Regions from separate parts of the Bradyrhizobium sp. 930_D9_N1_4 genome, predicted to be linked through region 2. Evidence: riboswitches for the same ligand, from Rfam matches in the RefSeq annotation. Region 2 holds a riboswitch; the other holds the start of a gene.

What was found. Region 2 has a riboswitch for S-adenosylmethionine ahead of AB7532_RS03315 (O-succinylhomoserine sulfhydrylase). Riboswitches for the same ligand answer to the same signal wherever they lie in the genome.
Region 1: it holds a riboswitch for S-adenosylmethionine, as region 2 does, so the genes downstream of both, metX (homoserine O-acetyltransferase MetX) here and AB7532_RS03315 (O-succinylhomoserine sulfhydrylase) in region 2, are expected to answer to the same signal.

What each region holds. Positions count from the first base shown of each region.
Region 1 covers NZ_CP197236.1:971,977-976,184, reverse strand. Annotated here, with positions in the region: gene metW (methionine biosynthesis protein MetW) at 1-450, opposite strand, end outside; gene metX (homoserine O-acetyltransferase MetX) at 453-1,655, opposite strand; SAM riboswitch at 1,747-1,826, opposite strand; gene AB7532_RS04555 (chorismate mutase) at 2,047-2,895, shown strand; gene AB7532_RS04550 (pyridoxal phosphate-dependent aminotransferase) at 2,930-4,024, shown strand; gene AB7532_RS04545 (prephenate/arogenate dehydrogenase family protein) at 4,021-4,208, shown strand, end outside.
Region 2 covers NZ_CP197236.1:712,062-716,269, forward strand. Annotated here, with positions in the region: gene AB7532_RS03305 (SGNH/GDSL hydrolase family protein) at 1-86, shown strand, start outside; gene AB7532_RS03310 (SGNH/GDSL hydrolase family protein) at 99-1,064, shown strand; gene AB7532_RS03315 (O-succinylhomoserine sulfhydrylase) at 1,202-2,398, opposite strand; SAM riboswitch at 2,470-2,549, opposite strand; gene AB7532_RS03320 (2'-deoxycytidine 5'-triphosphate deaminase) at 2,661-3,767, shown strand; gene AB7532_RS03325 (hypothetical protein) at 3,964-4,208, shown strand, end outside.

The sequences.
Region 1 (4,208 bases), 260 kb from region 2:
GTCGGTGCGCGGCATGTGGCCGCCGACCAGGAGCTGGAGCCGCATCCGCCAGAAGCCGAAATTGGGGAACGAGACGATGGCGCGGCGGCCGATGCGCAGCAGATTTTCCAGCACCACCCTCGGCTGCCGCGTCGCCTGCAGCGTCTGCGACAGGATCACGTAATCGAAGGCGTCATCAGGATAATTCACGAGATCGGTGTCGGCGTCGCCCTGTACCACGGCAAGACCTTTGGCGACGCAGCGGTTGACGCCCTCGCGCGACAGCTCGATGCCGCGGCCGTCGATGCCGCGCGTTTCCAGCAACTGAAGCAGGTCGCCGTCGCCGCAGCCGACGTCGAGCACCTTCGAGCCGGGCTTGACCATCTCGGCGACCAGCAGATGGTCGGCGCGGAAATGATTGGACTGCTCCGCAGTGAGGCCACCCAGCGGCAGCACTTCCTGTACAGACATCGCTAACCGTCCTTGGCCGTAAGCCCGCGCGCCTTGCCGGCCGATTGCAGGAAGGCGCGGGAGATGTCGAGGAATTCAGGCACGTCGAGCAGAAAGGCGTCGTGGCCGCGATCGGTCTCGATTTCGGCGAACGACACCCGCGCGCTCGACGCGTTCAGCGCGTGCACCAGCGCGCGCGATTCCGAGGTCGGGAACAGCCAGTCGCTGGTGAAGGAGACCACGCAGAAGCGGGTCTGGATGTCCGCGTACGCCTTCGCCAGCACGCCGCCATGGTCGCCGGCGATGTCAAAGTAATCCATCGCGCGGGTCAGATAGAGGTAGCTGTTGGCATCGAACCGCTCGACGAAGGACGAGCCCTGGTAGCGCAGATAGGACTCGACCTGGAAGTCGGCGTCGAACGAGAAGGTCGGCAACTCGCGGTCCTGCATGCGCCGCCCGAACTTGCGATGCAATGCCGCGTCCGAAAGATACGTGATGTGCGCGGCCATGCGCGCGACCGCGAGGCCGCGATGCGGATGGATGCCGTGATCGGCATAGCCGCCATTGTGCCAGTCGGGATCGGCCATCACGGCCTGGCGGCCAAGCTCGTGGAAGGCGATGTTCTGCGCCGAGTGCCGTGTCGAACAGGCGATCGCCAGCGCCGAGTAGACGCGCTTGGGATAGGCCGCGGTCCACTGCAGCACCTGCATGCCGCCCATCGAACCGCCGACCACCGCAAACAACGTGTCGATACCGAGCCGGTCGATCAGCATCGCCTGCGCGCGCACCATGTCGGGAATCGTGATGACGGGGAAATCGAGGCCCCACACCTTGCCGGTCGCGGGATTGATCGAGGCCGGCCCGGTCGAGCCCATGCAGCCGCCGATGACGTTGGAGCAGATGATGAAGTAGCGGCCGGGATCAAGCGGCCGCCCCGCGCCGACCAGCGTCTCCCACCAGCCATTCTTTCCCGTGACGGGATGCACGTTGGCGACATGCTGATCGCCGGTCAGCGCATGGCAGATCAGCACCGCATTGGAGCGATCGGCGTTGAGCTCCCCATAGGTCTGATAGGCGATCTGGAACGGGGAGAGGTCGACGCCGCAATCGAGCCGCAATGGCTGCTCTGCGCCGAACTGCGCGACCTGCGAACTCGGATGATCCACCTCGTGCGACCGGTCGTCAGCGCTGATCGCGGGACTCGGCACAGACTTGACGCCAACCATCTCTGACATCGACCTCGTTTGCGATCAGACGTGAGACCGCGGTGAGATCAGGCCATGAAAAACCCGGCCTGAACGATAGGTTCGGCCGGGATCGAAAGGGTCCCCGGCCTGTTTAGCGAGTTTTTTAACGTGGCTGCAAGCCGGCCGGCTCAAATGACCACGGAACGGGCAAAACCTACTGTCTTGGGCGGTTTTCGTCAAGATGCGATCCGGATTAGCCAAATTCGTCTCGGTCATCCCGGTCGAAAAAGCCGTGATTTCTCTTTGCTTTCGCTGCCCCGACTGCCTAATCAGGACGTCGACCGCAGCGGGTCTGACTTTGCCACTTTCATTGGCCGGCCCGCATTGGAACACCTCGCAACAGCACGTCGTAAAACAGTATCCGGCAGATATGTCCCAACGCCCGCCCGCGCCACCATCGCTCCAGGAATTGCGCAAGGAGATCGACGCGATCGACGAGGGCATGCATCGCCTGCTGATGCAGCGCGGCGACATCATCGACCGCCTGATCCAGGTGAAGCAGACCCAGGAGGTCGGCTCCGCGTTCCGCCCCGCGCGCGAGGCCTCCATGATGCGCGATATCGTGCAGCGCCATCGGGGCATCCTGCCGCTCGACACGGTCGAGAGCATCTGGCGCGTCATCATCTCGACGTTCACTTACGTCCAGGCGCCGTTCTCCGTGCATGCCGATATCTCGGTGAGCGAGCCGGCGATGCGCGATTCCGTGCGTTTCCATTTCGGCTTCACGGTACCTTACGTCGCGCATTTCAGTGCGCAGGCCGCGGTCGAGGCGGTGGCGAAATCCAAGGGCGATCTGGCGCTGGTCTCGGCGACCTCGAGCCGCACGCCGTGGTGGCTGGAGCTGGAAGCCGACGGTGCGCCGAAGATCATCGCGCGCCTGCCCTTCGTCGAGCGCGCCGATCATCCGGCGGCGCTGCCCGTGTTTGCGATCTCGCGCGTCGCCGACAGCGCCGTGGTGACGGAGGTCGAGACCTTCAGCGTGCGCGTATCAGGGTGGAACGCCGAGGTCGCGCGGGCCCTGTCGCCGCTCGCCGAGATCGTGGCGGTGCCCGATACCGCCTTCGACGGCGCGGCGCTGCTGATCTCGGTCACGGGCGCGACCAGCATCGACAAAATCAAGGCTGCCCTGATCGAAGCGGGGGCCTCGGTGCGCTCCACGGCCCTCGTCGGCAGCCACGCAACGCGCTATACGGTGGCCCCGACCGGGCCGAAATCGTAAATCGCGTACCGCTTGAGCCATTCCGGAGTTGAAGATGTCCCGCCCCGTGCCGAATCCCGGCATTCTCGATATTGCGCCCTACACCCCCGGCAAGAGCCCGGTCGCTGAGCCCGGTCGCAAGGTATTCAAGCTCTCGGCGAACGAGACGCCGTTCGGACCGTCGCCCAAGGCGCTCGAGGCCTTCAAGAACGTGGCGTCGCATCTGGAAGACTATCCGGAAGGAACCTCGCGCGTGCTGCGCGAAGCCATCGGCCGCTCGTTCGGACTCGACCCCAACCGCATCATCTGCGGCGCCGGCTCGGACGAGATCCTCAATCTGCTCGCCCACACCTATCTCAGCCAGGGTGACGAGGCGATCTCGACCACGCACGGTTTCCTGGTCTACCCGATCGCGACCATGGCGGTCGGCGCCAGGAACGTGGTCGCGCAGGAGAAGAATCTCACCTGCGACGTCGACGCCATCCTCAAGGCGGTGACGCCGAAGACGAAGCTGGTCTGGCTCGCCAACCCCAACAATCCGACCGGCACCTATGTGCCGTTCGACGAGGTCAAGCGCCTGCGTGCCGGCCTGCCGTCGCACGTGCTGCTGGTGCTGGACGCGGCCTATTGCGACTACGTTTCCCGTAACGACTATGAAATGGGGATCGAGCTCGTCGCCACCACCGAGAACACGGTGGTGACGCACACCTTCTCCAAGATCCACGGCCTCGCCGCGCTGCGCATCGGCTGGATGTTCGGCCCCGAGCACGTCATCGACGCCGTCAACCGCATCCGCGGCCCCTTCAACGTGTCGACGCCGGCGATGTACGCCGCGGTCGCCGCGATCGAGGACACCGCGCATCAGGCGATGTCGAAGCAGTTCACCGAGACCTGGCGCAACTGGCTGGCCGAGGAGATCGGCAAGCTCGGGCTGAAAGTGACGCCGGGCGTCGCCAATTTCGTGCTGATCCACTTCCCGGAAACGGGCAAGACCTCGGACGCGGCCGACGCCTTCCTCACCAAGCGCGGCCTCGTGCTGCGCGGCTTGAAGAACTACGGCCTGCATCATGCACTGCGCATGACCATCGGCACCGAGGAGGCCAACCGCCTCGTCGTCGACGGCCTGCGTGACTTCATGGCGGGCAAATGAGCGCGCAGCCGCACTTCCAGCGCGTCGCGCTGATCGGCTTCGGCTTGATCGGCGGCTCGATTGCGCGTGCTGCAAAGCTCCAGGGCCTGGCCTCAAAGATCGTCACCACCGCGCGCTCCGAGAAGACCCGCGCGCGGGTGATGGAGCTCGGCATCGTCGACCAGGTCGTGGCGACCAATGCGGA
Region 2 (4,208 bases):
AACGAGTCCATGATTGTCTTGGCCGGGCATTGGCGCAGTTCGTGATCGACGCGGCCCATTTGGGGCCTGCCCAGCAGCAAAATTGAGGTCTAGCGTTAATGAGTTCTCTCCGCCCTTTTTGCCTGACGGCATGGCTGGCCGCGCCCGCAGTGGCGGCGCTGCTGTTGCTGTCGCCGCTGGCGCAGGCGCCTGCCCGGGCGCAGGCCGCTAATCCCGCTTCCACCTCGCCGTCGCAGACCACGGTCGCCGCGACGTCGCCCACCGAGCAGCGCGGCATCACCTCGCGCGCCATCGACAAGGTGAAGCAGGTCGCCAAATCAGCCGGCGACATCTTCAGCCGCGTGCCGTGCCTCGCGCCGAAGGGTGCCTCGAAGACGATGGGCTCGCTGCCGCATGTCGCGGGCAAGCTCGTCGCCGGCAAGCCGGTCGTGATCGTCGCGTTCGGCTCGTCGTCGACCGCCGGCTACGGCGCGACCTCGCCCGATTTCAACTATCCGAACCGTCTCGCCGCGCAGCTGCGCCGGCAATATCCGACCGCCGACATCACCGTCATCAATGCCGGCGTCGGCGGCGAGGATGCGCCCGAGATGATGAAGCGCCTCCAGACCCAGGTGATCGACGTGCATCCGGATCTGGTGATCTGGCAGGTCGGCACCAACGCCGTGCTGCGCAATCTCGATCCCGGCGACACCGCCAAGCTTGTCGAGGACGGCATTTCGCGCATCCAGGCTGCCGACGAAGCCGACATCGTGCTGGTCGATCCGCAATATTCCCCGGCGGTCAACCAGCGCGCCGAGAGCGCCGGCAAGATGGTGAAGCTGCTCGGCAAGGTCGCCGAGCTCCGCCGCGTCGGCATCTTCCCGCGCTTCGAGGTGATGCGCGACTGGCACGAGAACCAATCGATCCCGGTCGAGAGTTTTGTGATTGCCGACGGCCTGCACATGAACGATTGGGGCTACGCCTGCTTCGCCCAGCTCCTCGGCGACGACATCATCCGCTCCGTCGGCCAGATCAAGATCGGCGTCAATGTGCCCGCGGACGTGCGGGCGTACCGGCCGATGTAGCTCGGTGCCGTAGGGTGGGTTAGGCGAAGCCGTAACCCACCTCTTTGCTGTCCGCGCTGACGAGAGAAGTTGGTGGATTACGCCGTGCGAACTGCGCTTCGCGCAGTCGCAGGGCTAATCCACCCTACGACTCAACCTCAAGCCTTCTCCAGCGCCGCCGTCAGATCCTCGATCAGATCGTCCGCATGCTCGAGCCCAGCCGAGAAGCGGATGAAGCCCTCGCTGATGCCGAGCGCGGCGCGGTCTTCCGGCTTCAGGCGCTGATGCGTCGTGGTCGCGGGATGCGTGACGAGGCTCTTGGCGTCGCCGAGATTGTTCGAGATCTTTGCAAGCTTTAGCTCGTTGAGCACGCGGAACGCGGCCGCCTTGCCGCCCTTGACCTCGAAGCCGACCAGCGTCGAGCCGCCACGCATCTGCTTCTTCACAAGATCTGCCTGCGGATGATCGGCGCGGCCGGGGAAAACCAGCCGCGAAATCTTCGGATGACTTGCCAACACGTCCGCGATGCGCGCCGCCGTCTCGGTCTGCGCGCGCACGCGCACGCCCAGCGTTTCCAGGCCCTTGAGCAGAACCCAGGCGTTGAACGGCGAGATCGACGGGCCGGTCTGGCGCATGAAATTGTGGATGTGCTCGGCAATGAACGCTTCCGAGGACAGGATGATGCCGCCGAGACAGCGGCCCTGGCCGTCGATGTGCTTGGTCGCGGAATAGACCACGACGTCGGCGCCGAGCGCGAGCGGGCTCTGCCAGATCGGCGTCGCGAACACGTTGTCGACCACGAGCCGCGCGCCGCCCTTGTGCGCGATCTCGGCAATGCCGGGAATGTCGAGCACGTCGAGCGTCGGATTGGTCGGGCTCTCCAGGAAGAACGTCTTGGTGTTCGGCTTCACCGCACGCTGCCATTCATCGAGATTGGCGCCGTCGACCAGCGTGGTCTCGATGCCGTAGCGCGGCAGCAGGTCCTGAATGACGTAGAGACACGAGCCGAACAGGGCGCGGGAGGCGACGACGTGATCGCCCGCTTTCAGCGGCGCCAGGATCGCGGTCGTCACCGCGGCCATGCCGGTCGCGGCGGAGCGGGCAGCCTCGGCGCCTTCGAGCTCGATCATGCGGCGCTCGAACATTGAAATGGTCGGGTTCGAGTAGCGCGAATAGATGAAGCCGGGGTCCTCGCCCTTGAACCGCGCCTCGCACTCCTCGGCGCTGTTGTAGACGTAGCCCTGGGTCAAAAACAGCGCCTCCGACGTCTCGCCATATTGCGAACGCAGGGTGCCGGAATGGACCAGGCGGGTTTCGGGACGATATTGCGTGGTGGACGCCGGGGACTTCGACATAGGACCTCCTCTGCGTGACCATTGGAAAATGGTCACAAAAAAACCGGCCTGGATAAAACCACGGGCCGGGATCACAGAGGTCCCCGGCCTGTTTAGCGACTTATTTAACGTGGCTGCAAGCCGGCCGGCTCAAATCACCACGGGATAAGTCATCCTCATATTCCGCAATGCCCTTTCCGTCAAGGCGTCCATCGGATAGCCGTAAAAAGCTGTATTTTCCGCATGTCCGGATGTATTTGCCCCCCTGACGAGGACCCCCCGTTTGACGTTCACGGTCGCCGCCGACGCCAATGGTATCCTGCCCGACCGCATGATCGCGGCGATGGCGGAGGCAGGCCTCATCCTGCCCACATACGACTTCGTCGAAAGCCAGATCCAGCCGGCAAGCCTCGATCTCCGCCTCGGCGACATCGCCTATCGCGTCCGCGCCAGCTTCCTGCCGGGCCCCGGCGCAACGGTTGCCGAGCGCATCGACGAATTGAAGCTGCACGAGTTCAGCCTCGCCGACGGCGCGGTGCTGGAGACCAACTGCGTCTACATCGTGCCGTTGCTCGAGAGCCTGGCGTTACCGCCGGAAATCATCGCGGCCGCGAACCCGAAAAGCTCGACCGGCCGGCTCGACGTCTTCACCCGCGTGATCGCCGACGGCACCCGCCGCTTCGACATGATCGGCGCCGGCTATCACGGCCCGCTCTATGCCGAGATCAGTCCGAAGACGTTTCCCGTGCTGGTCAGCGAGGGCTCGCGCCTGAGCCAGGTGCGCTTCCGCACCGGCGACGCCATCCTCAACATCGACGACCTTGAAGCCCTGCACGCGGCGGAGCGTCTCGTCGATGTCGACGATGCCGATCTCACCGGCGGTGTCGCCGTATCGGTCGATCTCTCCGGCGAGAAGAGCGGAGGCTTCGTCGGCTATCGCGCCAAGCGCCACACCGGCGTCGTCGACGTCGATCGCCGCTCCGGTTATGCGGTGGAAGATTTCTGGGAGCCGATCGCGGCCCGCCCCGACGGCAGGCTCATCCTCGATCCCGGCGAGTTCTATATCCTCGCGTCGAAAGAGGCGGTGCAGGTGCCGCCGGACTACGCTGCGGAGATGGTGCCGTTCGATCCGCTGGTCGGTGAATTCCGCGTGCACTATGCCGGCTTCTTCGATCCCGGCTTCGGCTATGCGGGCGCCGGCGGTCTGGGATCGCGCGCCGTGCTGGAGGTGCGCTCGCGCGAAGTGCCGTTCATTCTCGAGCACGGCCAGATCGTCGGCCGCCTCGTCTACGAGAAGATGCTGGCGCGTCCCGACGCGATGTACGGCCAGCGCATCGGTTCGAACTACCAGGCGCAGGGCCTGAAGCTGAGCAAGCATTTTAGGGTGTAGCCTGCATCCCAGTCCTCCGCTGTCATTCCCCGCGAAGGCGGGGAATCCAGTACGCCGCGGCCCATCGATTCCATCACAACCGTCTCTGGAATACTGGATCGCCCGCCTTCGCGGGCGATGACACCGATCTTGTGGTGTGTTGCGTCACCCCATCCCCGATGACACACTCCCGCAAAACAACAAGCCGGGAGTGAACATGACCGCTGCATCAGACCCCACGCAGGAAGCCGAGTGGAAGCGCTGGCGCGCGGTTGCCGACCTCTATCACGCCTACTTCACCGGCCTCATCCTCACCGTCGTCACGCGGCGCGGCACGGCCGATGCTGCGGAGTTCGTCTTCCGCGTGTTTCGCCGCCAGCAGCAGGAGCGCTTCCTGCCGGGTCTCAAGAAGCTCGGGATCGATCACCTGCCGCCGGCCGTTGCGGCTGCGCAATATCATTA